DNA from 4 places in the Pseudonocardia sp. Cha107L01 genome. Region 1 is predicted to be linked to each of the others. Evidence: riboswitches for the same ligand, from Rfam matches in the RefSeq annotation. Region 1 holds a riboswitch; each other region holds the start of a gene.
What was found. Region 1 has a riboswitch for S-adenosylmethionine ahead of thrC (threonine synthase). Riboswitches for the same ligand answer to the same signal wherever they lie in the genome.

Region 1 (6,853 bases):
CAACACCTCCCTCGTGCTGCGGGCGACCGCGCCGACCGGCACCCTGCTGCTCACCGGTGACGTCGAACTACTGGCCCAGGCGAGCCTGTTGACCTCCGGTGTCGACCTGCGGGCAGACGTGCTCAAGGTCCCGCACCACGGGAGCCGGTACACCTCGCCCGGCTTCCTGGCGGCGGTGCATCCCCGGCTCGCCCTGGTCAGTGTCGGCGCCGGCAACACCTACGGGCACCCGAACTCGACGGTGCTGGACGCGCTCCGCCGGGCCGGCACGCTGGTGCGGCGTACCGACGAGTCCGGCGACGTGGCCGTGGTGGCCTCCAGGGAGGGCCCGGTGGCGGTGGCCCGAGGTCATCCCCGGCCGGCGCCCCGCCAGCGTGGACGCGGCTGAGCCCGGCCGCTCGACGTGATCTGTCGGTGCGGCCGGGCTCAGTGGTCGGGTACCCCGGTCAGTTGGCTCAGCGGTGGGTCGGCTCAGCGGTCGGTTGGCTCAGCGGTGGGTCGGCTCAGCGGTGGGTCGGCAGGGGTGGGTCGGCTCAGCCCTGCAGCACGCGCCGGACCTCGGCGGTGGAGGACGACACGGTGGCGGTCGGGCCCACGTGACCGGCGACCGCGTCGAGCGTCTTCAGCCCGTCGCCGGTGATCAGCAGCACGGTGTCGGCCTCCGGGTCCAGCTGACCGGACTCGATCAACTTGCGGGTGCAGGCGAGGGTGACCCCGCCGGCGGTCTCCGCGAAGATCCCCTCGGTCCGGGCGAGCAGCCGGATCGCGTCCACCACCTCGGCATCCGACACGTCCGCCACCGCGCCCCCGGTACGCCGCACGGTGTCGAGCACGTAGGGGCCGTCCGCCGGGTTGCCGATGGCCAGCGAGCGCGCGATGGTGTCCGGCCGGACCGGACGGATCACGTCGTGGCCCTCCGCGAATGCCGCCGAGACCGGCGAGCAGCCGGTGGCCTGTGCGCCGAACACCTTGTACGGCGTCGGCTCCACCAGGCCCAGCGTGCCGAGCTCGCGGAACGCCTTGTCGACCTTGGTCAGCTGGGAGCCGGAGGCCACCGGCACCACGATCTGCTCCGGGAGCCGCCACCCCAGCTGCTCGGCCACCTCGTAACCCAGCGTCTTGGAGCCCTCGGCGTAGTACGGGCGGACGTTCACGTTGACGAACGCCCAGTCCTCTTCTTCGGCGGCCAGCTCGGTGGCGAGGCGGTTCACGTCGTCGTAGTTGCCGTCCACCGCGATCAGGGTGCCGCCGTACACGGCGGTCATCTGGATCTTGGCCTGCTCGAGCGACTTCGGGACGAGCACCACCGAGCGCCAGCCGGCACGGGCCGCGGCGGCCGCGACGGCGTTCGCCAGGTTGCCGGTGGACGGGCAGGCCAGCACGCTGAAGCCGAGCTCACGGGCGGCGGCCAGGGCCACCGCGACCACGCGGTCCTTGAACGAGTGGGTGGGGTTGCCGGTGTCGTCCTTCAGCCACAGGTTCTTGAGGCCGATTTCCTTGCCGAGCCGCTCCGCGCGCACCAGGCGGGTCATCCCGGGCTCGGTGTTGGGGTGGCGGGTCACGTCGGTCGGCACCGGCAGCAGCGAGGCGTACCGCCAGATCGACTTGGGACCGGCCTCGATGCGCTCCCGGGTGACGCCGACGAAGTCGTAGGCGACCTCGAGCGGGCCGAAACACTCCGGACAGGCGAACTCCGGGGCGAGCGGGATCTCATGGCCACACTCGCGACAGGACAGGGCACGGGCCGGCCCGAGGTCGAGCGAGGTGGAAGCGGATAGCGTGGTGCTCACGGACATCGCGAGGTCTCCTCATCTGTCCCGCAACATGCGGGTCGGAATTGGCACCGTGATCACTGAGCGACCTCGCCCATGACGGGCGTGCTGCGCAACGGCTATGCGCAGATCGGTCAATGCCGGTTGCCGGGGCTTCGCAGGGCCGTTCCCTCTGCCCCTCTGGATGAGCCTTATTCAGTTGTGGCCCGCGCTCGGACCGCTCGCCATCGGAGGTGAGCTAAGGCCACGTTACGTCAAGGTTGCCCATTCCGCCCAGTCTGTTCCGCGATCTGGGAGCCGGCTCACTCGCCCGGCGCGGGCCGCCCTGTTGCCTGTGCGCTCCGGGCCGCCCGCCCGGGGGATGCGGGCCAGGGCTCCCTCCGGTGCCCTCGGGGTGGCACGTCCGGGGGTGTCCGGCGGGGCTGGGACGATGGCGGCATGAGCAGCCCGCCCGCGAGCCAGGCCGACCACGGCGCCGCGATCAGCGTGACCACTCCGCCGCTCCGGTTGATCGTCGGCGACGAGGAGCTGCTGGTCGAGCGGGCGGTGGAGAACGCGCTGGCCTCGGCGCGGGCGGCCGACCCGAGCGCCGAGCTGCGCAGGGTCGCCGCCGCTTCGCTGACCAGGGCCGAGCTCGCCGAGCTGATCAGTCCGTCGCTGTTCGCCGAGGGGCGGGTGGTGGTGCTGGACGCGGCCCATGAAGCGAGCAAGGACGTCGCCTCGATGATCACCGACTACGTCGCCGACCCGGCCGACGGGGTGAGCCTGGTGGTACTGCACGCGGGGGGCGCGCGTGGCAAGGCGCTGGCCGACGTGTTGCGCGGCGCGGGTGCCGAGATCACTGAGTGCCCGCGGGTGACGAAGTACGACGAGCGGGTGGACTTCGTCCGCGCCGAGATCCGCCGGGCCGGTGGGCGTATCACCCAGGAGGCCATCCGGGTGCTGCTCGACGCGGTGGGCAACGACCTGCGCGAGCTGGCGGCCGCGTCGGCGCAGCTGGTCGCGGACACCGACGGCGGTGTCGACGAGAACGCGGTGCGCCGGTACCACCGGGGCCGCGCCGAGGTCACCGGGTTCGCGGTGGCCGAGAAGGCGATCACCGGGGACCGCTCCGGTGCACTCGAGGCACTGCGCTGGGCGATCGTGCTGGGGGTGCCGGCGGTGCTGGTGGCCGACGCGCTTGCCGACGCGGTCCGTACGGTGGCCAAGGTCGGTGCGGCCGGCCGGGGCGACCCGTTCAAGATGGCCGGGGCACTGGGCATGCCGCCGTGGAAGATCCGCAAGGCGCAGGCGCAGGCCCGCGGTTGGCGGCCGGCCGGGATCGCGCTCGCGATGGCGGCGGTGGCCGTGGTCAACGCCGACGTCAAGGGCGCGGCGCCCGACCCGAACTATGCGCTCGAGCGCGCCGTGCTGCGGATCGTGGAAGCCCGCGAGGTCAGCTAGCTGCTGTTGTGGCTGGCACAGACCGGGTGCTGCCCGCACAGCCCGTGCACGGGCTGTGCGGGCCACAGCGGGTCTGTGCGAGGCGCGAGTGGGCGGGCGCGCCGGCGGTAGGGCACAGCAAATCGGCGGCGCTACCCCACGGGAGTGGACAGCGCCGCCGATGGCCGCAGCGGGAGTTCTACTCAGTTCATCGCCGCCGACCCAGCGGGTATTACAGCTGGGGCGAAAGAAAGTTCTGAGGCGATGTACGTCGGTGAGCGATCAGCTCGCGTTGACCTTGCGGGCCATCGCGGCCTTCTTGTTCGCGGCCTGGTTCTGGTGGATGACACCCTTGCTGGCCGCCTTGTCCAGCGCGCGGCTGGCGGAGCGCTGACGCTCGACGATCTTGTCGTTGTCCCCGGCTTCGAGGGCTTCGCGGAAGCGGCGGATCGAGGTCCGGAGGGCTGACTTGACCGACTTGTTGCGCTGGCGGCGCTTCTCGTTGGTCTTGACCCGCTTAATCTGCGACTTGATGTTGGCCACGCGACTGCCTCTGGTCTTCCTGTTCGTCGTTGTTCGCCGCGCGCCGCTGACTGGCGACGGGCCGCTGCAGCCCGGCGGGAGGATCACGCGGGCATTCGACTTACCAGGGTAACAGCGCCCCGAAGTCTCAGGGTTCCCGGGGCGAATCTCCGTATCTTCCCTGATGTCCGGGCGCCGCCGCCCGACAACCATCGTGGTCATGAGGGGAACAACAAACCTGACGGCCACGACGTCCCACCCGCCCTGCTCGAAGGCCGACCCCGAGCTGTGGTTCGCCGAGCGCCCGGCCGACCTGCACCTCGCCAAGGCGCTGTGCGGGCACTGCCCGATCAAGGCGGCCTGCTTGGCGGGCGCGCTGGACCGGGAGGAGCCCTGGGGCGTCTGGGGCGGCGAGATCATCCAGCAGGGCGTCGTGCTCGCCTACAAGCGGGGCCGGGGTCGGCCGAGCAACGCCGACCGGCGGCTCGGCCTGGTGACCAAGGTCGCCAGCGACCACGGACCCGAGCTCACCAGACCCGGTACGACAGGAACTTTCCACTCAAGGTCAGCTTGACCCGGTCGCCCTTCGGGTCGGGCACCCGCTCGAAGTCGAGTTCGAAGTCGATCGCGCTCATGATGCCGTCGCCGAACTCCTCGCGGATCAGCTCGCTGATCGTGCTGCCGTAGACCTGGATGGCTTCCTGCAGCCGGTAGACGATCGGTTCGCTGGTGTCCACCGCGTCGACACCGCGCACCGGCGGCAGCTGCAGTGCCTCGACGACCGCCTCGTCGAGCTCGAGCACGTTGCCGGCGGCGGCGGCCTGCTTCTCGCTGAGCGGCTGCTGGCCCAGCAGCGCCGAGGTGCTCCACTCGGTGGACTGCCCGACGGATTCGGCGATGGTCGCCCAGGACAGCCCCAGGCGCTTCTTCGCGGCGAGCACGGCGGTCGCGGCGTCGCGGCGGCTCAGGCTGGGCAGTGGGGTAAAGGTCATCTCACGCTCCCGGTGATGGTCGGTCCAGCTTGATCGTTGCCTGTCCTCCGGCCGTCGGCAAGCAGCCCACAGTGAACATGGTGTTGCTCACCGCGCCGCCGCTCCGGTCGACCAGCGCGGTCACACTCCCGGATCCGGCACACCGGATACTCGCTCCGGACACATCGGAGGGCCGCCGCGGCCGGGGACGGGGCGCCGGCTGGTGCACAGGGGTGGGCGATGGCCGCGGACAGGGCAGCGGACAAGGCAGCGGACAGGGCTCCCTCGCCGTGGGCGCCGCTGCGGTCGGCGGTGTTCCGGGCGCTGTGGATCGCGGTACTGCTGAGCAACATCGGCACCTGGATGCAGACCGTCGGCGCGCAGTGGCTGCTGGTCTCCGGGCCCGGTGCGTCGGTACTGGTCGCCCTGGTGCAGACCGCGAGCAGCCTGCCGGTGCTGCTGTTCGCGCTGCCGTCCGGGGTGCTGGCCGAGTTCCTGGACAAGCGCCGGCTGCTGCTGGTCACCCAGCTGTTCCAGACCGTGGTCGGGGCCGTGCTCGCGGTGCTCACCGCGACCGGTGCGATGGGCCCCTCGCTGCTGCTGGTGCTCACCTTCCTGCTCGGCGCGGGCGCGGCGGTGCAGCTGCCGGCGTATCAGGCGGTGATCCCCGAGCTGGTGCCGCGAGCCGAGCTGCCCGGCGCCGCCGCGCTCGGCTCGATCAGCGTCAACCTGGCCAGGGCGGTGGGCCCGGCCATCGCCGGGCTGGTGATCTCCTGGATCGGCGTCGCGGCGGTCTTCGCGATCAACGCCGTGACCTTCCTGGTGTTCGCGGCGGTGCTGGTGTGGTGGCGGCCGGAGCCGGTGGACCGGCCGCACCCCGAGGCGTTCCTGTCCGCGCTGCGGGCCGGCGGGCGCTACGTCCGGCATGCCCCGGTGGTCCGGCGGGTGATGCTGCGGCTGGTGCTGTTCATCGTGCCCGCCTCGGCGCTCTGGGCGCTGTTGCCGCTGATCGCGGACCGGCGCCTGGGTATCGGCTCCGGCGGCTACGGGCTGCTGTTGGCCGCGCTGGGCATCGGATCGTTGGTCGGCGCGGTGCTGCTGCCCCGGCTGCGCCGCCGGTGGAGCCCGACGATGCTGCTCACGCTGGCCAGCGTGAGCTACGCGGCCGCGCTGCTGGTGGTCGGGCTGGTGCGGATCCCGTGGCTGGTCGTGCTCGTGCTGCTGCCCGCCGGGGTGGCCTGGATCATGGTGCTGTCCAGCCTGAACGCGACGGTGCAGGGCTTCCTGCCGCGCTGGGTACGGGCCCGGGGGTTGTCGTTCTACCAGGTGGTGCTGTTCGGTGCCACGGCCGGCGGTTCGGCGCTGTGGGGGCTGGTCGCGGTGCCGCTCGACCTGCCGCTCACCTTCGTGGTCAGCGCGGCGCTGCTGCTGGCCGGCGCCGCGTCGGCGCGACTGCTGCCGCTGCTCGACGTGGCGGGGGTGGACCGGGGGGAGGCGCCCGCCTGGCTCGACCCGCAGCTGGTGCTCGACCCCGAGGAGAACCCGGGTCCGGTGCTGGTCACCGTCGAGTACGTGGTGCCCGGCGGCCAGCTCGACGAGCTGCTGGCCGGACTGGTGGCGGTGCGCCGCACCCGGTTGCGCACCGGCGCGGTCAGCTGGCGCGCCTACCGGGACGGCGAACGCCCGGAGCTGGTCGTCGAGCAGTTCGTCGTGCCGTCCTGGGAGGAGCACCTGCGCCAGCACAGCGGGCGGCTGACCGGCGCGGACCAGTTGAGCCTGGACCGGGTCCGCGAGCTGTCCGACCCGCCGCCCAAGGTCAGCCACCTGTTCTCGGTCTGATCGCACCCGCGCCCGGCGATCGCAGGCCGGTCCGTGCCCGCCGAGATGGCCGCCGAGATGGCCGCCGGGGTGGAGAGATCGGCCACCTCGGCGGGCGTACGCGCGGGGGCAGGTCAGCGGACGTGCGACCATGGAAGGAGCCCCGTCAGGGCCCCCGCCAGTAAAGGAACCGAGTGAGCACGTTCGCCGACCGCACGTTCACCGCGCCGGAGCGCATCCGCAACTTCTGCATCATCGCGCACATCGACCACGGCAAGTCCACCCTGGCCGACCGCATGCTGCAGTACACCGGCGTGGTCGACGAGCGCAACTACCGGGCCCAGTACC
Region 2 (6,853 bases), 2.3 Mb from region 1:
GGGCGGTCGATCGGGGAGACGTGTGGGCGGTTGTTGCGGCCGGTGACCTTGGAGTTGGGGGGTAAGTCGGCGGCGATTGTGTTGGATGATGCTGATCTGGATTTGGCGACGATCGGTGAGAAGTTGTTCCAGGCGACGTTGTTGAATAATGGGCAGACGTGTTTTTTGGGGACCCGGGTGTTGGCGCCGCGTTCGCGTTATGCGGAGGTGGTGGAGGTGTTCGCGGCGTTGGCGGGTTCGTTGAAGGTCGGGGATGCGTTGGATGCGTCGACGCAGATCGGGCCGATGGCTTCTGATCGGCAGCGGGACCGGGTTGAGGGGTATATCGCGAAGGGTAAGGCGGAGGGTGCCCGGGTGGTGGTCGGTGGTGGTCGGCCGGCGGGGCAGGATCGGGGTTGGTTTGTGGAGCCGACGATTTTTGCTGATGTGGATAACAATCACACTATTGCGCAGGAGGAGATTTTCGGTCCGGTGTTGTCGTTGATTCCGTATTCGGATGTGGATGATGCGGTGCGGATCGCGAATGATTCGGACTTTGGTTTGGGTGGGACGGTGTGGACGCGGGACAAGGAGCGTGGGTTGGGGGTGGCGCGTCGGGTGCAGACCGGGACGATCGGGGTGAACACGTATCTGCCGGATCCGACGGCGCCGTTCGGTGGGGTGAAGGCGTCGGGGTTGGGTCGGGAGTTGGGTCCGGAGTCGATCGGGCATTACCAGCAGATCCAGTCCATCTACACCTGAGCACTGAGCACCCCGAGGTTGGTCAAGGCCAGGGCTGCCCCAGATGTCAAACATCACGCGACGTCACGGTTTGACGAAGTCGGCGATGAGCTGCCATGTCTCCTTGCGGTGACTCTTCTTGGGTGCGCCTGCGACCGCTGCGTGGTTGACGTGGGTGGCTCCTGCTTTGAGGAAGCCAGCGACGTAGGTGCTGATGTCTCCGCTTTCGTGTTCGCCTCTGAGATAGAGCAGTGGAGTCGTCATCGGCTCCAGTCCTGTCCGCCGATTCTCCTCGGCGTCGCGGGGGAAGCTCCGGTACCAGTTGAATCCCGCGGTAAGCGCGGCTGCGGTGGAGTAAGCCGCGACGTAGGCGGCGCGAGCGGTGGCGGTGATCATGGCCGGGTCCGCGGTGATCCCGTTGTAGAAGAATTGCCAAGAGCGCCAGGACTCGGGCCAGCCGTGGAGGAAAACGACCGGCTGGCCCGCCGGGTCGCCGGCTTCGACCACGTGTATCGACGAGGCGTCCACGGCGACCTGGCTGTGCCGAAACTTCGCGGTCGGAGGTTTGTGGCTCTTGGTGGGGTCCATTTCGCAATCATGGTGTCCAATGCGGCCAGATTCTGTCCTGATTACCCTCGTTGCTGTGGAACGCGATTACCGAGGTGCGGCATTCGTCGGGACTCCGTACCGCTGGTGAAAGACGTTGTGTTCCACGGGACGGCGACCGGGATGACGCCGCTCCTCGGCCGCGTAGCCGACCGAGACCAACAAGGCGATGGCGAGGTCGTCGCGGTCCTCGACGCCGATGACCTTCTTGACTTTGGCCTCGTCCCAGCCGTTCATCGGCGAGGTGGCCAGTCCCATCTCCGTGGCAGCGAGCATCACGTAGGTGGCGGCAATCATGGCGTCCTTCACTGCGTACTCGCGCAGCAGACCGCGTTCCTCCAGGTCCTGCTGGAACGCCTGCGAGGCCGCGGCGAACATCGCGATGAACTGTTCATTCCAGGCTCCGCCGCGGCGTGCCCGGTCGTAGACGTCCTTGTGGTCATCACGCCAGGCCTGTGGCTCGGCGACGAAGACCAGGATGACCGGTGCCTCTCGCGGCTGAGGCTGCCCTCCGGTGGCCCACTCCAACCCTTCGCGACCCTCGTCAGTGGTGATCGCAACGACTGAGCGGTCCTGCAGGTTCCAGCTGGTGGGTGCCTCTGTGGCGAGGGCGAGAAGCTCCGCGAGCAGGGACGGCGGGACAGCGTCAGGCAGATAGTGACGGACGGTACGCCGATTGCGGATCGCCTCGGCGACGGACAGGGTCTGGTTTCTCATGTGACAAACTATGAGAGAGTGACTCTTCGTTGGGAAGAAGGCACCAATTAGTGCGTTACTCTCCTTCCATGAAGACCATCGTCGAGTCCTCCGGGCTACCGGCCGACGTCTACTCCGCGAAGTGCCCGACTCGCCAGGTCCTCGACCACATCGCCGGCAAGTGGACCGTCCTGGTCGTGGACGCGCTCCTTGAGGGCACCATGCGGTACACGGATCTGAGCCGCCGCATCGGGGGAGTTTCGCAGAAGATGCTGACCCAGACGCTGCGTGGTCTCGAGGCCGACGGGTTCGTCACCCGTACCGTGCACCCCACGATCCCACCCCGGGTCGACTACGAGCTGACGGAACTCGGCCGCAGCCTCGCCGAGCCGATCACTGCGCTCCGAGAGTGGACGGAGACCCATATCAACGACATAGAAAGAGCTCGGTCCGGGGCGGCATCCGGAGCGGGGGCATCTCCCGACTCGTGAGACGCAGATTCGGAACGTACACAGCAACCTTCGGAAAGGTCCAGGGTGGCTCATGAAGGCACTGACAGTTCAACCTGGTCGAAAGGACAGTCTCGAAATTCGGGACCTCCCGGAGCCGTCAGTTAGCGACGGATCCGTGTTGGTCGAGTGTATGGAGATAGGACTGTGCGGAACGGACGTTGAGATCATCGCTGGCGAGTTCGGCGAAGCCCCTCGGGGAACGGATTTTCTTGTTCTCGGCCACGAGAGTGTGGGCCGAGTCGTCGAGGCTCCCACTAGCTCCGGATTCGCTACCGGCGACCTCGTGGTAGGCATGGTGCGTCGCCTCGGATCGAATCCGTGCGAAGCCTGCCTAAAAGGGGAGTGGGATATGTGTCGCGGACACGAGTACGTTGAGCACGGTATCAAACATCTGCATGGCTTCGCACGTGAGCGCTGGCGCACTCATCCGGAAAGCTTGGTCCGGCTGCCCGCTGAACTTGGTAGACTAGGTGTTCTACTCGAACCTGCATCCATCGTGGCCAAAGCGTGGGAGAACATCACGCACATTGGCCGCCGGAGTGTGCTGGCCCCGTCCAACGTCGTAGTGACTGGAGCCGGTCCAATCGGCCTGCTGGCCGCCCTGCTTGGAGTTCAGCGTGGTTTCGATGTGCATGTTTTTGATATTTTCGAGGATGGCCTGAAACCCAGCTTGGTAAGGGCACTTGGAGCGACCTACCATCACGGTCGGCTTTCAGAGTCTGGTCTCTCTCCCGATATTGCGATTGACTGCAGTGGCTCCGCAACTGTGATTGCGGAGGTGGTCAAAATTGGCGCCCCGGGCGGCGTCACCTGCTTGGTCGGGTTCCCGCGAGCTGGCACGTCCACACAGCTCGATCTTGGCCTGGCCGCTCTCCAATTTGTGCTCGGCAACCGAGTGCTTCTCGGAAGTATGAACGCAAATGCGCGACACTTCTCACAAGCTGCGGCCGCGCTGACGGCTGCAGACCCCGCATGGCTTGAAAGAATGCTGACCCGACGGATTCCCCTGGAACAATATCGGGATATGCTGCCGTACCGGCCCGACGACGTGAAGATCGTTTTGGACTTCGCGCCGCCCGGCGAACAGATGAGCAGTGCGCCCCCGATAGCCGAACTGCGGCCGTGACTGGATCATCTGTGGCAGGCCCAGCTGCGGACCCTGAGTGGAGTGGAAGGCCATGAAAAACGTGCCTACCGCGTTCCCCGCAAGCACCGAGAGAACCGTCCAGCCGAAACTGAGCCCGAGCCCGATGCCGACCATGCCCACGGCCAGGGTGGCCAGATGAGCCTCCCCGGTTCGCCGCAGTCATCGAGGCGGGGGAGGAGAAGTCGCCGAGCTCGGCGATGATTTCTCGGTCGTCCATGAACTTCTGCGCGATCGGCACGGTCTGCTTCGGGTCGGACTGCGAGTCCTCCCACTTCAGCGCGACCGGGCGGCCGTTGATCCCGCCGGCCGCGTTGATCTTGGTCAGGGCCAGGTCGAAGCCCCGCTTCCAGAGCCGGCCGTACTCGGCGTTCGGCCCGGTGACCGGCCCGGACACCCCGAAGTAGACGGGGCCGGTCGTCGGTGCGGCGCCGCCGCCGGCGTTGGCGCACGCCGTGAGTGCGAGCGCGGCCGCCGCGGCAACCAGGGCGTGTCCCAGCGCGCGGGGGAGAAATCTCATGTTGTTCCGTTCGGGATAACGCGCCGTCGGACGGGCGCGGCAGGAGCGCTCAGGACATCAGCTCGGGACATCAGTGGGCCGCCGCTTGGCGACGTCAGCGACAGCGGGTGGTGGTGCAGCCGCGCAACTGATCGATGTCGCGGCTAGCAGCGCGACCATGTCCGACGCTCCTGCGTGTTCGTGCGGTTGCGGAGGCCCGTGACGAACCTCCGCCGGTCGTCACCCGGAGCACCCCAGCGCACGCGGGGGTTGCCAACCAGCAAGCCGGGGCTGAGCACTGGTGTTCGTGACCGTCGCAGGGACGCTAAGCCGATCAGTGGCGGAGGGTCAAGACCGGCGGCTGTGATCTGTCATGCCCAGCGCAGGTTGAGTTCTACCTGGTCGCCGAAGTGGGTGACGCTACGGCGCCCCACCTGTGGGGTCGACCCGTTGCACCGGAGTGCCCGAGTGCACCTCTCACCTGGACCAAGGTGATGCCGAGAGCCCTGCTGTCAGCCAACCGTGGACGCGCCCTTCCGACTGTGTCGGGCGCCGCTATCACACCTCGACACCGGGGTTGTCGTTGAACTTACGACAACGCTGATCGTCGCCGGCGGACCCTTCAGACCTTCGCGCCGAGTCGGCGATAGCTACGGGAGGGACTTGGGTTTGATGGGCAGCTCTAACACCATTGGGGAACCGCGACTTTCGACTTCAGAGGTCAGTGGCAGCGCGCCGCGGCATCGCGCCGAGCTCGATGAGGATCCATGGTTGCGGCCAGGAGTTGCACCTCGGGATTTCATCGACGCTGCTCGGCGTGTGCGCGGTCAGTTAAACGGTGGCACGGTCGGCGGCGTTGACAATTGGCCGGACGACGCTCCGACGCTGCCCGGCGTCGTTATGCCGGTAGCAGTTGCTGACCCGCTCGCGCAGCTACCCAGGGGACTGGTGCCCGCGTCCCCGAGGGACGCCTTAGAGAGTGGGCACCGCACCGACTCGCCGACGGCGAGTTCAGGTGAGGAGGCAGTCGCGATCAAGGAGCCAGACGCCGCGACCGCTGCAGCCCTCTCACCTGCCGCTGAGTCTTCGGAGGACAAGAACACTGCTGGTGTGAGTGACGGGCCATCGGCCCTGGGCGCCGAGGAACCTGCCCGTCGCCGGGTCACGATCCAGCACCGCATCGCGGGTGTCGTAGGTACCACGCGGGGTAGATGGATTGTCGCCGCTATTGGGGCCGCCATCGCCCTGATCGCGCTCTGCGTCGTACTCGGGCTTCGCTCGAACGTCACCTCCGCGTCCGAAGTCACGCAGACCAGTGACGACTCTCCGGCGGCGCCGTCAGCCGGCCCCGCGGCGTCCTACCCGGCGCCGCCAGACGCGAACGCCACGCCGAGTGACCCCGCACAGGTCGCGCCCGCGCCGTGGCAGCCCTCCGACTCACAGGCGGCATCGATTCCCCCTCCCGCCGAGGGCGCGCCGGCGCAGGCCGTGCCGCCCAGCTCCCCGGTGCCTTCTGGCCAGCCATCGGATGGCGCGCTCACACCAAGCGCTCCGATGCCGCCGGCCGCGGACCCGAACGACCCGCTACTGGACGAGCCGCAGCCCGTCGGGCCTGATCAGACGCAAGGCGCCCCGACCCAGGACCAGGCCAACCTGGCACCGCGGCGGAGCCGACCCGAGGACCGTGCGGCGACCCCGCGCAACTCGGGTCCCCTGGGCAACAGCCTCGATTCGATCACCGCACCGCACCGACCGAACAACTCAGATCGCGGCGCTCCTGATAGTCAAGCGCCGAGCAAGTCTTCCGGCGGCAACCTGCCAGGCCTCGGGCGTGGCCTATGACCAGGGCCACCCCGTGTGATGCGGTGTGAGGTGATGGTGCACGAGCCTGGTCATCGAAGGTGACCAGCGCAAATATCGGGAGGTTCTGATGCTGGGTGTGTTGCCGGCGCAGCTGCCGTGGTGGGTGGCCGGGCCCGGGGTCGGGCTGTGCGTGCTCGCGCTGTACGGCCTGGCGAACCTGCGCCTCGGCGTGTCCGGGGCGTGGCTGGCGGCGACCGTCGCGCCGGTGGAGCGCTGGCGCGGCGACCGGTGGCGGGTGGTGTTCCTGGTCGGGCTGATCGCCGGGGCACTGCTGGCGGCCCTGCTCGGTCCGCCCGTCTCGATACACCGCTACGGCCAGCTGTCCGTGCTGCTCAGCCCGCCGCTGTTGGTGCCGGTGCTGCTGGTCGCGGGGGTGTTGCTGGGCTACGGGTCGCGCTGGGCCGGCGGGTGCACCTCCGGCCACGGCCTCGCCGGCTGCCCGGCCGGGTCCCCGGACAGCTGGGCCGCCACGGTCACGTTCTTCGCGGTGGCCGTCGTGGTCACCCTCGGCCTGCACGCGCTGACCGGCGGTGCGCTATGAACCGCCCGACCGGCACCGACCGCCAGCCAGGCACCGCCCGGCGAACCGCGGTCCGCACCGGCATCGTGGCCGGCGCGGTCGGGGTCGCCTTCGGGTTCCTGCTCACCGCGAGCGGGCTCGGCGACTACTACACGATCCACAACGGCCTGCTGCTGCGCGACCCGTACATGTACCTCATGATCGGCTCGGCGATGGCCACCACGTTCGTCGGCCTGCTGGTGCTGCGCCGGGGCCGGGGCACCTGGCTGGGCGGGCGCCTCACCCTGCCCCGC
Region 3 (6,853 bases), 3.8 Mb from region 1:
GCCGAAGCCGCGGCCGGTCCTGCGCTCCAGCTCGGCGACCGCGTCCCGCACAGCGTCGGTGACCTCGGACCCGAGCTGGCCGCCTGCCGCGTTGAACTCCCGGCAGACGTCGGTGGTCAGCACGAATGCCGGCGGCACCGAGAGGCCGAGGGCGTGCATCTTGTTGAGACTGTGCGCCTTGCCGCCGACCAGCTCGCGGTCGAGGTCAGCGTGCTCGCCCATCCACAGCAACGTCATGCTCGGTACTCCGTCGTCCGGGGTCGGTGTGGGGTCAGTGGGTGGGTCGCCGGGTGGGTCAGTGGGTGGGTCACAGCGCGCGACCGGCGGCGGCCTCGTCGGCGCGGGTGCGCCCGAGCAGCCCGATGAGCTCCTCGTGCAGCTCGAACCACACCGTGTGGTAGCTGTCCGCGATCGGCCGGGCGACGAACGAGTGGTCGCCGGCGCGCAGCTGCCGCACCGCGTTGTCGAACCGGCCCGCGTACGGGGCCAACCGGGGCGCCTGGCCGATGATGCGCTCGAGCAGCGGGGAGAAGTTCCCGTGCAGCGCCACCAGCCGATCGATCACGCCCTGGTCGTAGGCCGCGTCGGTGTGGTCGTTCGGGGTGTCGGCGTCCTTCAACTGCCACGCGGTCACGACCGACTTCAGCGCGCTGTTGTGGTCGTCGAACTCGTGGTACGCCGCCTCGAGCGCCGCCTCGTCGACACCGGCCCGCTCCTGGACCAGCAGCTCCGCGAGACGCTCCCGCCCTTCGGGGGTGATCCGCACCGAGGTGCCGGCCGCCTTGGCGTTGCCGGCGCCGATCAGGGCGTCCAGGCCGGTCCGCGCCTCGTCGACACCGATGGAGGCGCAGACCGAAGCGGCCTCAACGCTGATCCGGCCCTTGAGCCGTACGGCCTGGAGCAAGAGCAGCTCCGTCATGCTCCCCTCCTCGCTCTCGAGTCCAGTTGGTCTGGTGCCGGTAGCACGGTCAGCGAGTTAGTGCGCACCCCATAGATTAGTCTTGGCGCGCACCGGGCACCAGCACCGGGGTCGAGCCCCGACCACCGGGTGTGGTTGTCAGCTCGGTCGCGGTCGAGCACGTCATCTGGGGCGGCTCGGCGGCGAGACGGTCACCAGGCACACCGACTGGTACACCCTGGACGAAGCCACCCTGCACATCGGCCCGTACACCAGGCCGCGCCCCCACCTCGCCGTGGCCAGCGCGATCACCCCCTCCGCCGGGCGGATCGCCGGTCGGCACGTGCTGGGGCTGCTGTGTGTGGCGGCGGGCAGCAGCCCGGGCTACGAGGTGCTGGACCTGAACTGGCGGATCGCCGAGGAGCAGGCCGCCGAGCACGGGCACGTGATGGACCGGTCCGGGCTGCGACTGGTCGCGCCGTTCCACATCGCCGAGTCCAGGGACCAGGCCCTGAGCGAGGTACAGGCCGGGTACGAGCGGTGGTGCGGGTACATGATCGACACGCTCGAGGGCGGCCCTTCGCTGCTCGGCTACGACAGCCTCGAGAGGATCAACGAGGAGGGCCACGGGGCGATCGGCACGGTGGAGGACGCGGTGAACGCCCTGCACCGGTACTGGAACAAGTCCGGTGGGTTCGGCTGCATCCTCAACCAGCAGACCCACTGGGCGGACGACGAGGCCACCCGACGGTCGTACCGGACATTCGTGGACGAGGTCATGCCCGCGTTCACCGGTTCGGCCGGCCCGAGGCACGAGTCCTACCTGTGGACGCGGAACCGTCGAGCGGACCTGAGCGCGCGCAGCCGGGAGGCCGCCACGAAGGCCATCGAGGCCACTTCGCGGCGTCGGACCCGAGTGCCGATCAGCCCGCAACGGTGAGCGCGGGAACTTCCGGCTCGGGACTCTAGGTGGTGGCTGGAACCACGCCGAGCTGCTGCAGGAACCCGAGGGTGTCCCACACCTCCCAGGTCTCAGCTGCTGGAAGTTGTTGTCTAGGGCCGTGCGACCTGTTTCGGGACATGACCGCGGGCCGTGACACCGAGCCGACGAATGAGTATCGGCGGATCCTCAATTTTGAGGATGCATCGCCGTCGACCGACCGCGAGGGTTCGTCAGCTCGCCGGCGCTCTGCCTGTCTGGCTGGACAAGCGTCGGCCTCGTGATCTGCCCGAGGAGACAATACGATGCGCGTGCTCATGACTGTTGAGATCCCGACGGAACCTGGCAATCTGGCGATCAAGGATGGCCGGCTGGGGAAGGTGATCGAGTCTGTCCTGAGCGGCATCAACCCCGAGGCTGTCTACTTCGCGACCCGATCCGGAAACCGGGCGGCGTACATCGTCTTCGACCTGGAAGATGCCAGCCGCATACCGGTCGTGGCCGAACCCTTCTTCACCGAGCTGGGGGCGAAGGTCGACCTGACTCCCGTGATGAACAGGGAAGATCTGGCCGAGGGCCTCAGCAACCTGCGCTAATGGTGCCGTTCTAGCTTGTTGCTCGGCCAGCCGCGGGTTCCGGCTGGCCGAGCTCGAGGGCCGCCCCAGCGCGGCGGACAGTTCGCGCGCGATGGCTCGGGTGATCTGTCCGGCTTCTGGCGGGCGGTGCCCGAGTCGCCCCCTGGGGGCGGTCAGAGCTGAGCGGCGCGCGGCGTGGTGGCCGGGCTCCAGCCGAGCGACGGGGCGACCTCGTTGCGGATCAGCTCGAGTGACCGCAGGGTCTCCCGGTGCCCTGGGTCGGCCGGGTGCACCTGCAGGATCAGGTCGGTGGCCAGCGGGAGCACCCGGTCCGCGCGCAGGCTGGCGATGACGTCTTCCGGGCAGCCGAGGTGCAGGTCGCTCCGGGTGACCAGGTCCGCCAACGGCGCATGCGGGTCGAGGCCGCCCCGGCCGGCCAGTTGGGTGGCGGAACGGCGCAGCCCGGCCTCGGCCTCGCGGAACGCCTCCACCCGGGTCGGAGCGACGTACAGCGAGCGGGACAGACCGATCCGGGGCGTGATGTCGGGATGGGACCAGCTGCCGAGGTAGGCCTCGACGAGTTCGGACTGCGCCTCCCCGAGCGGCCGGTGCGCGGCGGTGGCCCAGCTCGCGCCATTCTGGCCGGGTCGGATCGCGGTGCGCGCCAGGAGCAGGCCGCTGCCGTGTTCGGCGGCCCGCACGGCGCCCGCCACCCCGAACGTCGCCTCCCACACGGTGGCGAGCAGCGGCCGCGCGGGCGGGAACAGCGTGGACCCGGCCGGGGTGAGCTCCTGGCCGGCCAGGGCGTCGCGGACCACGGCGAACGCCCGGTCGTACTCCTGCTGCCGGTCCTCGAAGGGCACCCCGAAGATCGCGAACGCGGGCTCGCCGCCACCGGTGCCGAAGCCCAGTTCGAGTCGCCCGTTGCTCAGTGCCGCGAGCACCGCCGCGTCCTCGGCGAGCCGGACGGGATTCTCCAGGGCGAGGGTGATGATGCCGGTCGCCAGGGTGAGCCGGCGGGTGTACTGCGCGGCGGCGGCCAGGAACACCAGCGGGGACGGTAGGCCGCCCTCGTTGCCGGCGTGGTGTTGCGCGACCCATCCGGTGTCGAAGCCGAGCCGGTCCGCGGTCATCAGCAGTTCCAGCGCGCGCGTGTAGCGCCGTGGCGGCGGGACCTCGTCGACGAGCCGGGTGAACACACCGAGGCGGAACGGATTCCGCTGCCGCTGGTGGGGAAAGGGGTCCGTTCCGGTGCTGGACATGACGGTGGTTCTCCCTGAAGAAGCCGCGGGCAGAGGTCAGCTGGTGCCGAGTGGTCGGGGCACTCAGCCGCTACAGAGAGCGGTGGACACCCGGTGCAGATCAACATGCAGACGCGTCACCAACAGCTCGCCCCGGCCCAGCGATGCCACGCGGCTGGGCAGGCGTCCCATGCTCTCCGCAATCGCCAACGCCATCGCCATGATCGGCCCCTTGAGTCCGGTGCGCTTGCTCGGCCGTCTCCGGCGAAGCCTGGTCATCACCCGGGGCACCCCACCGCACAGCGAGGGTTGTCAGCCAGCAAGCCGGGGCTCCGCGCTGGCATTCGCGACCGTCTCGAACACTAGCAGCGGGCTCTCGCCCGAGAACCCCCGTATTCCCTAGCTCACAGTCGGACCGGCATCATCAATGCAGCGCGTAGGCATCCAGCCTGGTTGAGTTCGCCGAGCAGTTACCTGATCGCGGTCGTCGACCTGGTGTCGAATGCTCCGGTCGGCTCGACATACCACTGACTCAATCTATTCGGACCCTGGGGAACTGAGATCGCGCTGAGGTCCGCGGTTATGTGGCTCCGTATCTTTACCGCGAACGATCCGTTACCTCCGATAGTGCCAGCAGGGCTCCCACTCGTCGCTGGTTTTCGAGGTGGTCGTCGAGACACCGCCTGGTTGAACAGGAGATCGACTGTGCTGAAGAAGGCTGGAATCGTGGCGGCAGCCACCACCGCGGGTCTGCTCGCGCTGAGCCCGCTGGCTTTCGCTGGTGACTACGAGGGCGATTCGGGCCATCACCATCACCACGGCGGCAGCAACGACCACGAGAGCAGCGCCAGCTGTTACCAGAACAATGGCGCAAAGGACAAGGCGCACGGCGTTCACGGACAGGCCGGCCTGGTCAACGTTCAGGACACGACTGTCCAGGTTCCGATCCAGGCGTGCAACAACAGCGTGCTCGATGGTGTTCTGGGGATTCTCACCAAGAACCAGAAGAACTCTGACAACCACGGCTGAGCCGGGATAGGCAGGTAAGCTAACCGGCAGCCAAGACCAGGCACCGATTGCAATCAGACGCACCTTGCCCTTGGTGCGCGGGCGTCGGTTCCCGAGGCGTGTGAACTTTGACGCTATCTGTGGATGCCCTCAGTTCAAGATGACTCGCCATATCATAAAATCGAAACTCAAACCCATAGAATAGTTGCAGGCGAGCTCGCGGATTATCCCTGAGCTTGGTCTAAGCATAACCGAAATGCTGTCGTGCACCGGCCCCATGGATTCGCACAACAGCGTGAGCCGGATCTCCCCACGTAGAAAGGCAATACTTAGTGTCAAACCAACGACTGATTCATGCGGCGACAGCGGTTGCGGCCGCGGTCATCGCAGTGGGCCTGACGAGCTCACCGGCATGGGCCGACCCGCTGCCTGGCCCATCTCCGGCCGCACCACACGCCAGCCCCCAGCGCCCGGCACCTCCCGCCCCACACCCCGGCCCCCAGCACCCGGCACCTCCCGCCCCCCAGCACCCAGCACCTCCCGCCCCACACCCCGCCCCCCAGCACCCAGCACCTCCCGCACCACACCCCGGCCCCCAGCACCCGGCACCTCCCGCACCACAGCACCCAGCACCTCCCGCACATCACTGAGCAGGGCCAACGCTTAGGCAGCGAACTGCCGCTGCTGGATGAACCCTTCGTCCAGCAGCGGCATCGCTGCGTGAATCGGGCGCGACCTCCGCCTTGAGCGCCCGCACCTCGCCGGCGATCTCCGCGGCGGACATCGACACGAATGACTGTCCGAGCTACGTGTGCTTGCGGTGCTTCTCGCGCGGTGGTGGCGAACCACCCGACGGCAGGTTGCGGTTCTGCAGGAACCACAGGACCTGGTCGGCGTGCACGGATGCGCGCAGCTCGTTCGAGACGACCTTGAGTACGGTTCGGTCGACATCGATGACGAACGTCGACCGTTTGACCGGCAACAACCGGGCCAACAGGCCGCGGCGTCGGGTATGCCGACCATGGCGGTCCCCCCGGCGCCCGGCCATCTTCCCGCCCAGCTTGATCAGCGCCCCTCGCCGCACCCCGAACTGCTCGGACACCGCGCCACCCACGTCGGAGAGCAACGGGTAGTCGAATGCGCGCTGCTGCGCGAAGTGGGCCTGCTTGTCGACCGTGTCGGTGCTGATGCCCACCCGCTGGACCCCCAGTGCGGCGAACTCGTTGCTGAGGTCACGGAAATGACAGGCTTGGACGGTACAGATCGGTGACGACGCGATCGGGAAGAAGAACAGCACCACGGGGCCGTCCGCGAGAAGCACGGACAGTGTCCGCGCCCGACCCGTGTGGTCGTACAGGGTGAAGTCCGGCACCCTGTCGCCTGTGATCATCAACCGAGGGTATCTCCAGCGCACCCGATCTAGTGCCCCGCGCCGGAAATCTGCGCAATAATTCCGGCGCCCAGATGGCGCCTCGCGGCGGTCTGAGCCGGGCTACCGTTTGCGCTGGGCGAATGCGTCCAGCTTGGCGCGGTGCTCGGCGCTGTTGACCAGCACGGTGTTGGCGATCCGGTCCACGTGCCGGGCGGAGGTCCGGTCGGAGTTGGCAGCGGCGTCGATGACCAGCTTCGCCAGGCCGAGCGCCTCCTCGGGCTGGCTGGCGAGGTCACGGGCGAACTGCTCGACCCGCGCGGCGAAACCGTCCACCGGGTAGACCGCGTGCACCAGGCCGATGGACAGCGCCTCGGCGGCGGAGACCTGCTGGCCGGCCATCGCGAGCCACTTCGTCCAGTGCGGGCCGACCAGCCGGGTGAGTCGGCTGATCCCGCCCGAACCCGGGAGCGCGGCGAGGTTTCGGACCTCCGGCAGCCCGAACAGCGCCGCGCCGGAGGCGAACCGGAAGTCGCAGCTCGCACCCAGCTCGACACCGATGCCCAGGCAGGGTCCCTGCGCGGCCAGGATCACCGGCTTCTCGATCGCCTCGATCTCGTCGAACAGCTCGTGCAGCCGGCGATAGGCGCCGCGGAACACCGGCCCCGGGGTGCCCGGCCCGGTCTCACCGACCGGCAGCGCGGTGAGGTCGGCCCCGGCGGTGAAGTAGCGTCCCTCGGCGGTGATGACCAGTACCCGCAGGTCGCCCCGGTCGCGCAGGTCGGCGACCGCCGCCCGGAGGGTGCCGAGCATGCCCTCGGT
Region 4 (6,853 bases), 240 kb from region 1:
CTGTCCATCGCCCGCCGGGTCGCCGCCGACCACGTGCGCGGCATCCGCGCCCGGCCCAGGATCGACCCCGAGGTCACCCTCGACGACGCGCCCCTCGCGGCCTCGGGCGGCGACCTCAGCGAGGCGGTGGTCCTGCACGCGGTCCTCGACACGCTGGACCCGGACCGGCGCCTGGCATTCCTGCTCACCCAGCTGCTCGGGCTCAGCTACCACGAGGCCGCCGAGGTGTGCGGCTGCCCGGTGGGCACCATCCGCTCTCGGGTCGCCCGGGCCCGCGACGACCTCATCGGACACCTGGCCGACCGGGACCACCGGGAGACCCGGGACAGCGGGTGACCACTTTTTCAGCGAGCCGGGAACCACTCCATGATCACTTCCGACCTCAGCAACATGGGCTGTAGCACCTGCCGCGAGCACCTGTCGGCCGACCTGGACGGCGAGGCCGATCCCGCCGAGCTGCCCGCTGCCAGGGCGCACCTTGCCGAGTGCCCGGAGTGCACCCGCTGGTTCTCCGACGCGGCACTGGTCAACCGCCTGATCCGGACCGCGCCGGCCGACCCCGCGCCCGGCCTGACCGACGCCGCGCTGGCCGAGGCCCTGTCCCACCTGCCCCGGCCACGCTCGCCGAGGCGCCGGCTCTGGCACCGGGCGGCCCGGCTCGCGCTGGGCGGCGTCGGCGTCGTGCAGGCCTTCGTCGGTGGCGTCGGACTGGTGCTGGCCAGTTCCGGCGGCGACCCGGACGCGGCCATGGCGGGCTCCGGAGCGATGGGCCACGCGATGGGTCAGGCGATGATGGGTCACGCGATGATGGGGTCGGGCATGATGGGCGCCGACTTGGCCCACATGTCGCACGAGTCCTCGGCCTGGAACCTGGCCCTCGGGGTCGCCTTCCTGGCCGGCGCGGTCTGGACCCGGCACCTGGCCGGCACGATCCCGGTACTGGGCAGCTTCGTCGTGGTGCTGGCCCTCGTCAGCACGTTGGACCTGGTCAGCGGCAACGTGGACCCGGCAAGGGTGGGCTCCCACGCCCTGGTGCTCGTGGGCCTCGGCCTGATCATGCTCATCATGGCCACCCGGCCGACCGAATTCCAGCCACAGCCGGTGCGCGCGCCGTCGTCGCCCCCGTGGACCACGCACGTCCCGGGCGCCGGCGCGGCGGACCTCTCGCCGCCCCGGGCCAGCGCGCCGACCCGCCCGGACCCGGCCGCCCGGCACCGGGCCGCCTGAACCGCACGCGGCGCCCGGTGAGATCGGACTCAGCGCCGGTTCAACCGGGCGCCGAACATTGTTAGCCTCACTTAAGGTGTGACCACGCCCAAGTTGTGGCCGGACAGTGCCGGCAACGACAGCTGGCAACGACCGCCGGCGACGACCGGGCGGCGAGTGGCGAGGACTGCAAGGAGAAGACACGCGGTGACGACGGCGATCACCGGGTCAGGTACTCCCCCGACCCGGCGCCCGAGGCGCACCGGTACCGGTGCCCGACGGTCCCGCCGGATCGGCTTCCTGCTGCTACTGCTGTTACTGCTGGTACTGGCTGTGCTGGCGAGCATCGCGGTCGGCGCCAAGGCCATTCCGCTCGGTCACGTGTGGGACGCACTCTGGTCGCCGGCCGCCGCCGAGGACGACCTGGTGGTGCGGACCCTGCGGCTGCCGCGCACCGTACTGGGCATCCTGGTCGGCATCGCGCTCGGCGTCGCGGGCGCGCTCATGCAGGGCCACACCCGCAACCCGCTGGCCGAGCCCGGCCTGCTCGGGGTGAGCGCCGGCTCCGCGTTCTTCGTGGTGCTGGGGATCTTCGCGTTCGGGGTGACCAGCCTCTACGGCTACGTGTGGTTCGCCTTCGCCGGGGCGTTCGCCGCCAGTGTGGCGGTCTTCCTACTCGGCTCGGCCGGCCGGGGCGGCCCGACGCCGGTCACCCTGGCGCTGGCCGGGGTCGCGGTCAGCTACCTGCTCCGGGCACTGAGCTCGGCGATCGTGCTCTCGGACAGCGCCACGCTGGACTCGTACCGGTTCTGGGACGTCGGCGCGCTGGCCGGCCGGGACGTCGCCATCGTCGGCCAGATCACCCCGTTCCTGCTGGTCGGCCTCCTGCTGGCGTTCGCGAACGCGCCGGGACTGAACCTGCTCGCGCTCGGCGAGGACGTCGCGCGGGGCCTCGGTCAGAACGTCACGGTGACCCGGTGGACCGGGCTCGTCGCGATCACCCTGCTGACCGGTGCGGCGGTGGCGGCCTGCGGCCCGATCGCGTTCCTCGGGCTGGTGGTGGCGCACCTGGCCCGGTTCTGCACCGGCCCGGACTACCGCTGGCTGCTGCCGGCCGCCGGGTTGGCCGGCGCGGTCCTGCTGCTGGTCGCCGACGTGGTCGGCCGGGTGGTGGCACGCCCCGGCGAGCTGCAGGTCGGGATCGTGCTGGCGTTCATCGGGGCACCGTTCTTCGTCTTCCTGGTCCGCCGGCGCAAGCTGGTCCGGTTGTGACCGGGCGCTCCGGTCGCGCAGCCGAGCCCGGTACCCGAGCCGGTGTCGATGCCGCCACCGCGGCGGTGTTGGGGCGCCCGGCGATCCGGGTGGGCGGGTTCTCCGGGGTCTGGCGGCCCAGGCTGGTCACCGTGACGCTGGTCGGCGCGGCCCTCGTGGTGCTGGCGGCCGCGGTGAACATCGGCCGGGGCGACTTCCCGATCTCGATCGGCGACGTGCTCGCCGCACTGGCCGGCGGCGGTGACCGGGCGCAGCGCTTCATCGTGCTGCAGCTGCGGTTGCCGAGGACGTTGACCGGGGTGCTGGTCGGCGCCGCGCTCGGCCTGTCCGGGGCGCTCACCCAGTCCGTCACACGCAACCCGCTGGCCAGCCCGGACCTGCTCGGGGTGCTGGCCGGGGCGAGCACCACCGCGGTCGCGGTGATCGCGCTGGGCGGCGGCGGTGGCGTCGCGGTCGGGCTGATGGCCTCGCTCGGCGTCCCGCTCGCCGCGCTGCTCGGCGGGGTGCTCGCGGCCGTGGTGGTGTACGGCCTTGCCTACCGGCGCGGCGTGCAGAGCGACCGGTTGGTGCTGGTCGGGGTCGGGGTGAACGCGGTCGCGGTCGGCATCACCTCCTGGCTGCTGGTCGTGGCGAACATCAACCAGGCCACCCAGGCGACGGTGTGGCTGACCGGCTCGCTCAACTCCAGCGGCTGGGCCCAGGTGCTCCCGGTCGGCACGGCCCTCGTGGTGCTGGTGCCGACCGCGCTGCTGCTGGCGTTCGGGCTCGGTGCGCTGCAACTGGGCGACGACACCGCCAGCGGCCTCGGCGTGCGGGTGAACCGGTCCCGGGTGGCGCTCGGGCTGGTCGGACTGGTGCTGGCCGCGGTGGCCACGGCGAGCGCGGGGCCGATCGGGTTCGTCGCGCTGGTCGTGCCGCAGGTCTGCCAGCGCCTGGTCCGCACCGCCACCCCGCCGCTGCTGGCCTCCGCCGTCTACGGCGCGCTGCTCACCGTGGCCGCCGACCTGATCGCCCGTACCGCGCTGCCCCGGGAGCTGCCGGTCGGCATCGTCACGGCCGTGCTGGGCACCCCGTACCTGCTGTACCTGCTCGGCCGCCGCAACCGTGGAGTGTCGCTATGACCGAGAACTCCACCGCCTCCAGCACCGCCTCCAGCACCGCCTCCAGCACCGCCGCGAGCACCGCCTCCAGCACCACCTCCAACGCCCCCTCCAACGCCGCCACCCAGCCGGTCCGGCTGCGGGCCCGCGAGCTGCGACTGGGGTACGGCGACGCGGTGGTGATCGACGACCTGGACCTGGACGTGCTCGACGGCACGGTCACGGCGGTGATCGGGCCCAACGGCTGCGGCAAGTCGACACTGCTGCGCGCGCTGGCCAGGCTGCTGCCGGCCCGGCACGGGCACGTGCTGCTGGACGGGCTGCGGATCGACCGGTACCCGACCCGCGAGGTCGCCAAGGTGCTCGGGGTGCTGCCGCAGACCCCGGTCGCACCGGACGGGCTCACCGTCGCCGACCTGGTCGCCCGGGGCCGGCACCCGCACCAGGCGTGGTACCGGCAGTGGTCCGGCGACGACGAGGCGGCGGTGGCGGAGGCGCTGGACTGGACCGGGATGAGCGAGTTCGCCGAGCGCACGGTGGACACCCTGTCCGGCGGCCAGCGGCAGCGGGTGTGGATCTCCATGGCGCTGGCCCAGGGCACCGAGATCCTGCTGCTGGACGAGCCGACCACGTTCCTCGACCTGGCCCACCAGGTGGACGTGCTGGACCTGGTCGAACGGCTGCACCGGGAGATGCACCGCACCGTCGTGATGGTGCTGCACGACCTGAACCTGGCCGCCCGCTACGCCGGGCGGCTGATCGCGATGCGGGACGGCCGGATCGTGGCCGACGGGCCACCCGAGGAGGTCCTCACCGCCGAACTGCTGCGCGCGGTGTTCGACCTGGACGCCCAGGTGATCACCGACCCGGTCGCGGGCACCCCACTCGTAGTGCCGGTGGGCCGGCGCCACCGGGGCTGACCCCGCGCACCACCCGTCTCCCCCGGTGTGGCCCGGCTCTCGGTTCCGCGATACGGCGTTGACGAGCCGGGGCCGAGGCCCGTACCTTGCCAACCAGGTCAAGAGTGCCAGCTTCAAGCCCCGGCTCGCTGGCCGGCAACCCTCCTCCGCGGCGGGGTGCTCCGGGTGACGACCAGGCCGTCGTGACAGTCACGTCGGCAAGCGCGGACCCGCGGCGTACCCGGGGTCCCAGACACGGAGGACCCGTGATGACGCTCGCCCTCGATCGCCCGTGCCCGGTCACCAGCTCCGAGCAGACCCACACCGAGCAGACCGGCACCGAGCAGACCGGCACCGACCAGACCCACACCGGGCTCCCCGCCGTCACCGGCACCGAACTGCGGGTCCCGCTGGTCACCGGCGGCTGGACCCGGTACGCCAACCTGGACTACGCCGCGAGCGCGCCGGCGCTCGCCACGGTGGCCGACCACGTCGAGCAGGTGCTGCCCTACTACGCCAGCGTGCACCGCGGCGCCGGTTACGCCTCGCAGGTGTGCACCGGGCTGCTGGAGCGGGCCAGGGACACCGTCGGCGAGTTCGTCGACGCGCGGCCGGACGACGTGGTGATCTTCACCCGCAACACCACCGACGCGCTCAACCTGCTCGCCGGCTGTGTGCCCGGCGCGGTGCTCTGCCTGGACGTCGAGCACCACGCCAACCTGCTGCCCTGGCGCGCCGGGCCGCACCGCGCACTGCGGGCCGCGGCGACCGTCGCGCAGACCCTCGACGACCTGGCCGACGCCCTCGCCGCGACGCCGACCGCGCTGCTGGCCATCACCGGCGCGTCCAACGTGACCGGCGAGGTGCTGCCGATCGACCGGGTGGTGCGGATCGCACACGAGGTGGGGGCCCGGGTGGTGCTGGACGCCGCCCAGCTCGCGCCGCACCGGCGGATCAGCCTGGCCGAGACCGGCGTGGACTACCTGGCGCTGTCCGGGCACAAGCTGTACGCGCCGTACGGCGCCGGCGTGCTGGTCGGTCGCCGCGACTGGCTGGACGCCGCACCCCCGCACCTGGCCGGCGGCGGCGCGGTGCGCCGGGTGACCGACACCGCCACCGAGTGGGCGGCCGCGCCCCACCGGCACGAGGGCGGCACCCCGAACGTGCTCGGCGCCGCGGCGCTCGCCCAGGCCTGCCGGACGCTGGCCCCGGTACTCGGGGACGCCGCGGCCGCGCACGAGCGGAACCTGCTGAACCGGTTGGAGACGGGACTGGCCGGCATCCCCGGCGTCGAGGTCCTGCGGATCTGGCCGGACAGCCCGGACCGGATCGCGGTGGTGAGCTTCGTGGTGGCCGACCGCCCGGCCGGGTACGTCGCCGCCTACCTCTCCGCCGAGCACGGCATCGGACTGCGGGACGGCAAGTTCTGCGCGCACCCCCTGCTGGAGCGGCTCTGCCCCGGCGGCGAGGCGCTGCGCGCGAGCATCGGACTCGGCAGCACCGCCGAGGACATCGACCGGCTGCTGGCGGCGCTGCGCACCCTGGTCAGCTCCGGCGCGAGCTGGACCTACGCCCCGGTGGACGGCCGCTGGGCGCCGACCCCGGACCCGCGCGACCTCGACCCGTTCGGGATCGGCCGGGCGAGCGGAGCCGGCGCCCGTTGCCAGCCCTGAGTCAGCGGCCATGCTGCCGGGGATGACTTCAGATCGATGTGAGCCATCGCGCACATTGTGAGCCCAGATGTGCGCGATGGCTCACACCACCGCACCACGTCCCGCCCCGGGGCAGGCCCGACGCACGCAACGCTATTCACCCCGAAAATGCGCACTAATGGAATTGAATAGCTCGGACAAGGCTTTCCCCGCTGACCAGTCCGCGTGAGACGAAAGCAATTGTGTGCCGCTCGGCGAGGCCGCGATGTCCGCCGTCTCGGCGGTCGACGCGGCGGGTGCCCGGTCGATCCGTACGGCCGCCGACCGCGACCGGGCAACCGTCCGTACCAGCCAGGTCCAGCCACCCTCCGTAGCCCATCGAACGCCGTGAGTGATCATCTCGACGGGTCGCTCAACGGGCCGCCCCAGTGGTCCCGGACACCCCACTGCTGTCCCTTCCGCCCGCAGGGTCCGGGACACAACCCGTCGGGGCCTATCATCACGCCACTCCGAAGACCCGCGCGGCGCGCTGAAAGTCCCCCTGTCGGACGTCAAACTCACCTCAAGAGCCGCTCGAGTTCAGCTGTAAGTAAGCTGCCGTTGTCCGGCGTGGCTTCTTGACACGCCCGTTCGAGTGATTGATTGAGCGAACTGGTCTATTCAGGCCGATCGCGGAGCAGAATTAGGGCCTAGAGACCTACCACATGTCGCTGGGGAGCGGACA

Region 2: it holds a riboswitch for S-adenosylmethionine, as region 1 does, so the genes downstream of both, ACTXG6_RS31580 (ABC transporter substrate-binding protein) here and thrC (threonine synthase) in region 1, are expected to answer to the same signal.
Region 3: it holds a riboswitch for S-adenosylmethionine, as region 1 does, so the genes downstream of both, ACTXG6_RS24460 (LLM class flavin-dependent oxidoreductase) here and thrC (threonine synthase) in region 1, are expected to answer to the same signal.
Region 4: it holds a riboswitch for S-adenosylmethionine, as region 1 does, so the genes downstream of both, ACTXG6_RS41240 (aminotransferase class V-fold PLP-dependent enzyme) here and thrC (threonine synthase) in region 1, are expected to answer to the same signal.

The regions. Positions count from the first base shown of each region.
Region 1 covers NZ_CP199579.1:8,974,263-8,981,115, reverse strand. The annotation lists gene ACTXG6_RS42325 (DNA internalization-related competence protein ComEC/Rec2) at 1-388, shown strand, start outside; gene thrC (threonine synthase) at 534-1,796, opposite strand; SAM riboswitch class I at 1,806-1,963, opposite strand; gene holA (DNA polymerase III subunit delta) at 2,211-3,215, shown strand; gene rpsT (30S ribosomal protein S20) at 3,477-3,737, opposite strand; gene ACTXG6_RS42305 (WhiB family transcriptional regulator) at 3,937-4,290, shown strand; gene cynS (cyanase) at 4,244-4,708, opposite strand; gene ACTXG6_RS42295 (MFS transporter) at 4,928-6,526, shown strand; gene lepA (translation elongation factor 4) at 6,700-6,853, shown strand, end outside.
Region 2 covers NZ_CP199579.1:6,714,551-6,721,403, reverse strand. The annotation lists gene ACTXG6_RS31610 (aldehyde dehydrogenase) at 1-741, shown strand, start outside; gene ACTXG6_RS31605 (alpha/beta fold hydrolase) at 805-1,308, opposite strand; gene ACTXG6_RS31600 (nitroreductase family protein) at 1,375-2,043, opposite strand; gene ACTXG6_RS31595 (winged helix-turn-helix transcriptional regulator) at 2,112-2,513, shown strand; gene ACTXG6_RS31590 (glucose 1-dehydrogenase) at 2,566-3,660, shown strand; partial or broken gene ACTXG6_RS31585 (cytosine permease) at 3,688-3,795, opposite strand; partial or broken gene ACTXG6_RS31580 (ABC transporter substrate-binding protein) at 3,893-4,198, opposite strand; SAM riboswitch class IV at 4,376-4,490, opposite strand; gene ACTXG6_RS31575 (YeeE/YedE thiosulfate transporter family protein) at 6,108-6,581, shown strand; gene ACTXG6_RS31570 (DUF6691 family protein) at 6,578-6,853, shown strand, end outside.
Region 3 covers NZ_CP199579.1:5,221,338-5,228,190, reverse strand. The annotation lists gene ACTXG6_RS24480 (pyruvate, phosphate dikinase) at 1-237, opposite strand, end outside; gene ACTXG6_RS24475 (hypothetical protein) at 308-919, opposite strand; gene ACTXG6_RS24470 (LLM class flavin-dependent oxidoreductase) at 1,002-1,838, shown strand; gene ACTXG6_RS24465 (hypothetical protein) at 2,144-2,434, shown strand; gene ACTXG6_RS24460 (LLM class flavin-dependent oxidoreductase) at 2,587-3,675, opposite strand; SAM riboswitch class IV at 3,893-4,006, opposite strand; gene ACTXG6_RS24455 (hypothetical protein) at 4,360-4,683, shown strand; gene ACTXG6_RS24450 (peroxiredoxin) at 5,468-6,052, opposite strand; gene ACTXG6_RS24445 (enoyl-CoA hydratase/isomerase family protein) at 6,155-6,853, opposite strand, start outside.
Region 4 covers NZ_CP199579.1:8,733,479-8,740,331, forward strand. The annotation lists gene ACTXG6_RS41215 (sigma-70 family RNA polymerase sigma factor) at 1-336, shown strand, start outside; gene ACTXG6_RS41220 (zf-HC2 domain-containing protein) at 367-1,227, shown strand; gene ACTXG6_RS41225 (FecCD family ABC transporter permease) at 1,414-2,478, shown strand; gene ACTXG6_RS41230 (FecCD family ABC transporter permease) at 2,475-3,599, shown strand; gene ACTXG6_RS41235 (ABC transporter ATP-binding protein) at 3,596-4,498, shown strand; SAM riboswitch class IV at 4,595-4,708, shown strand; gene ACTXG6_RS41240 (aminotransferase class V-fold PLP-dependent enzyme) at 4,747-6,150, shown strand.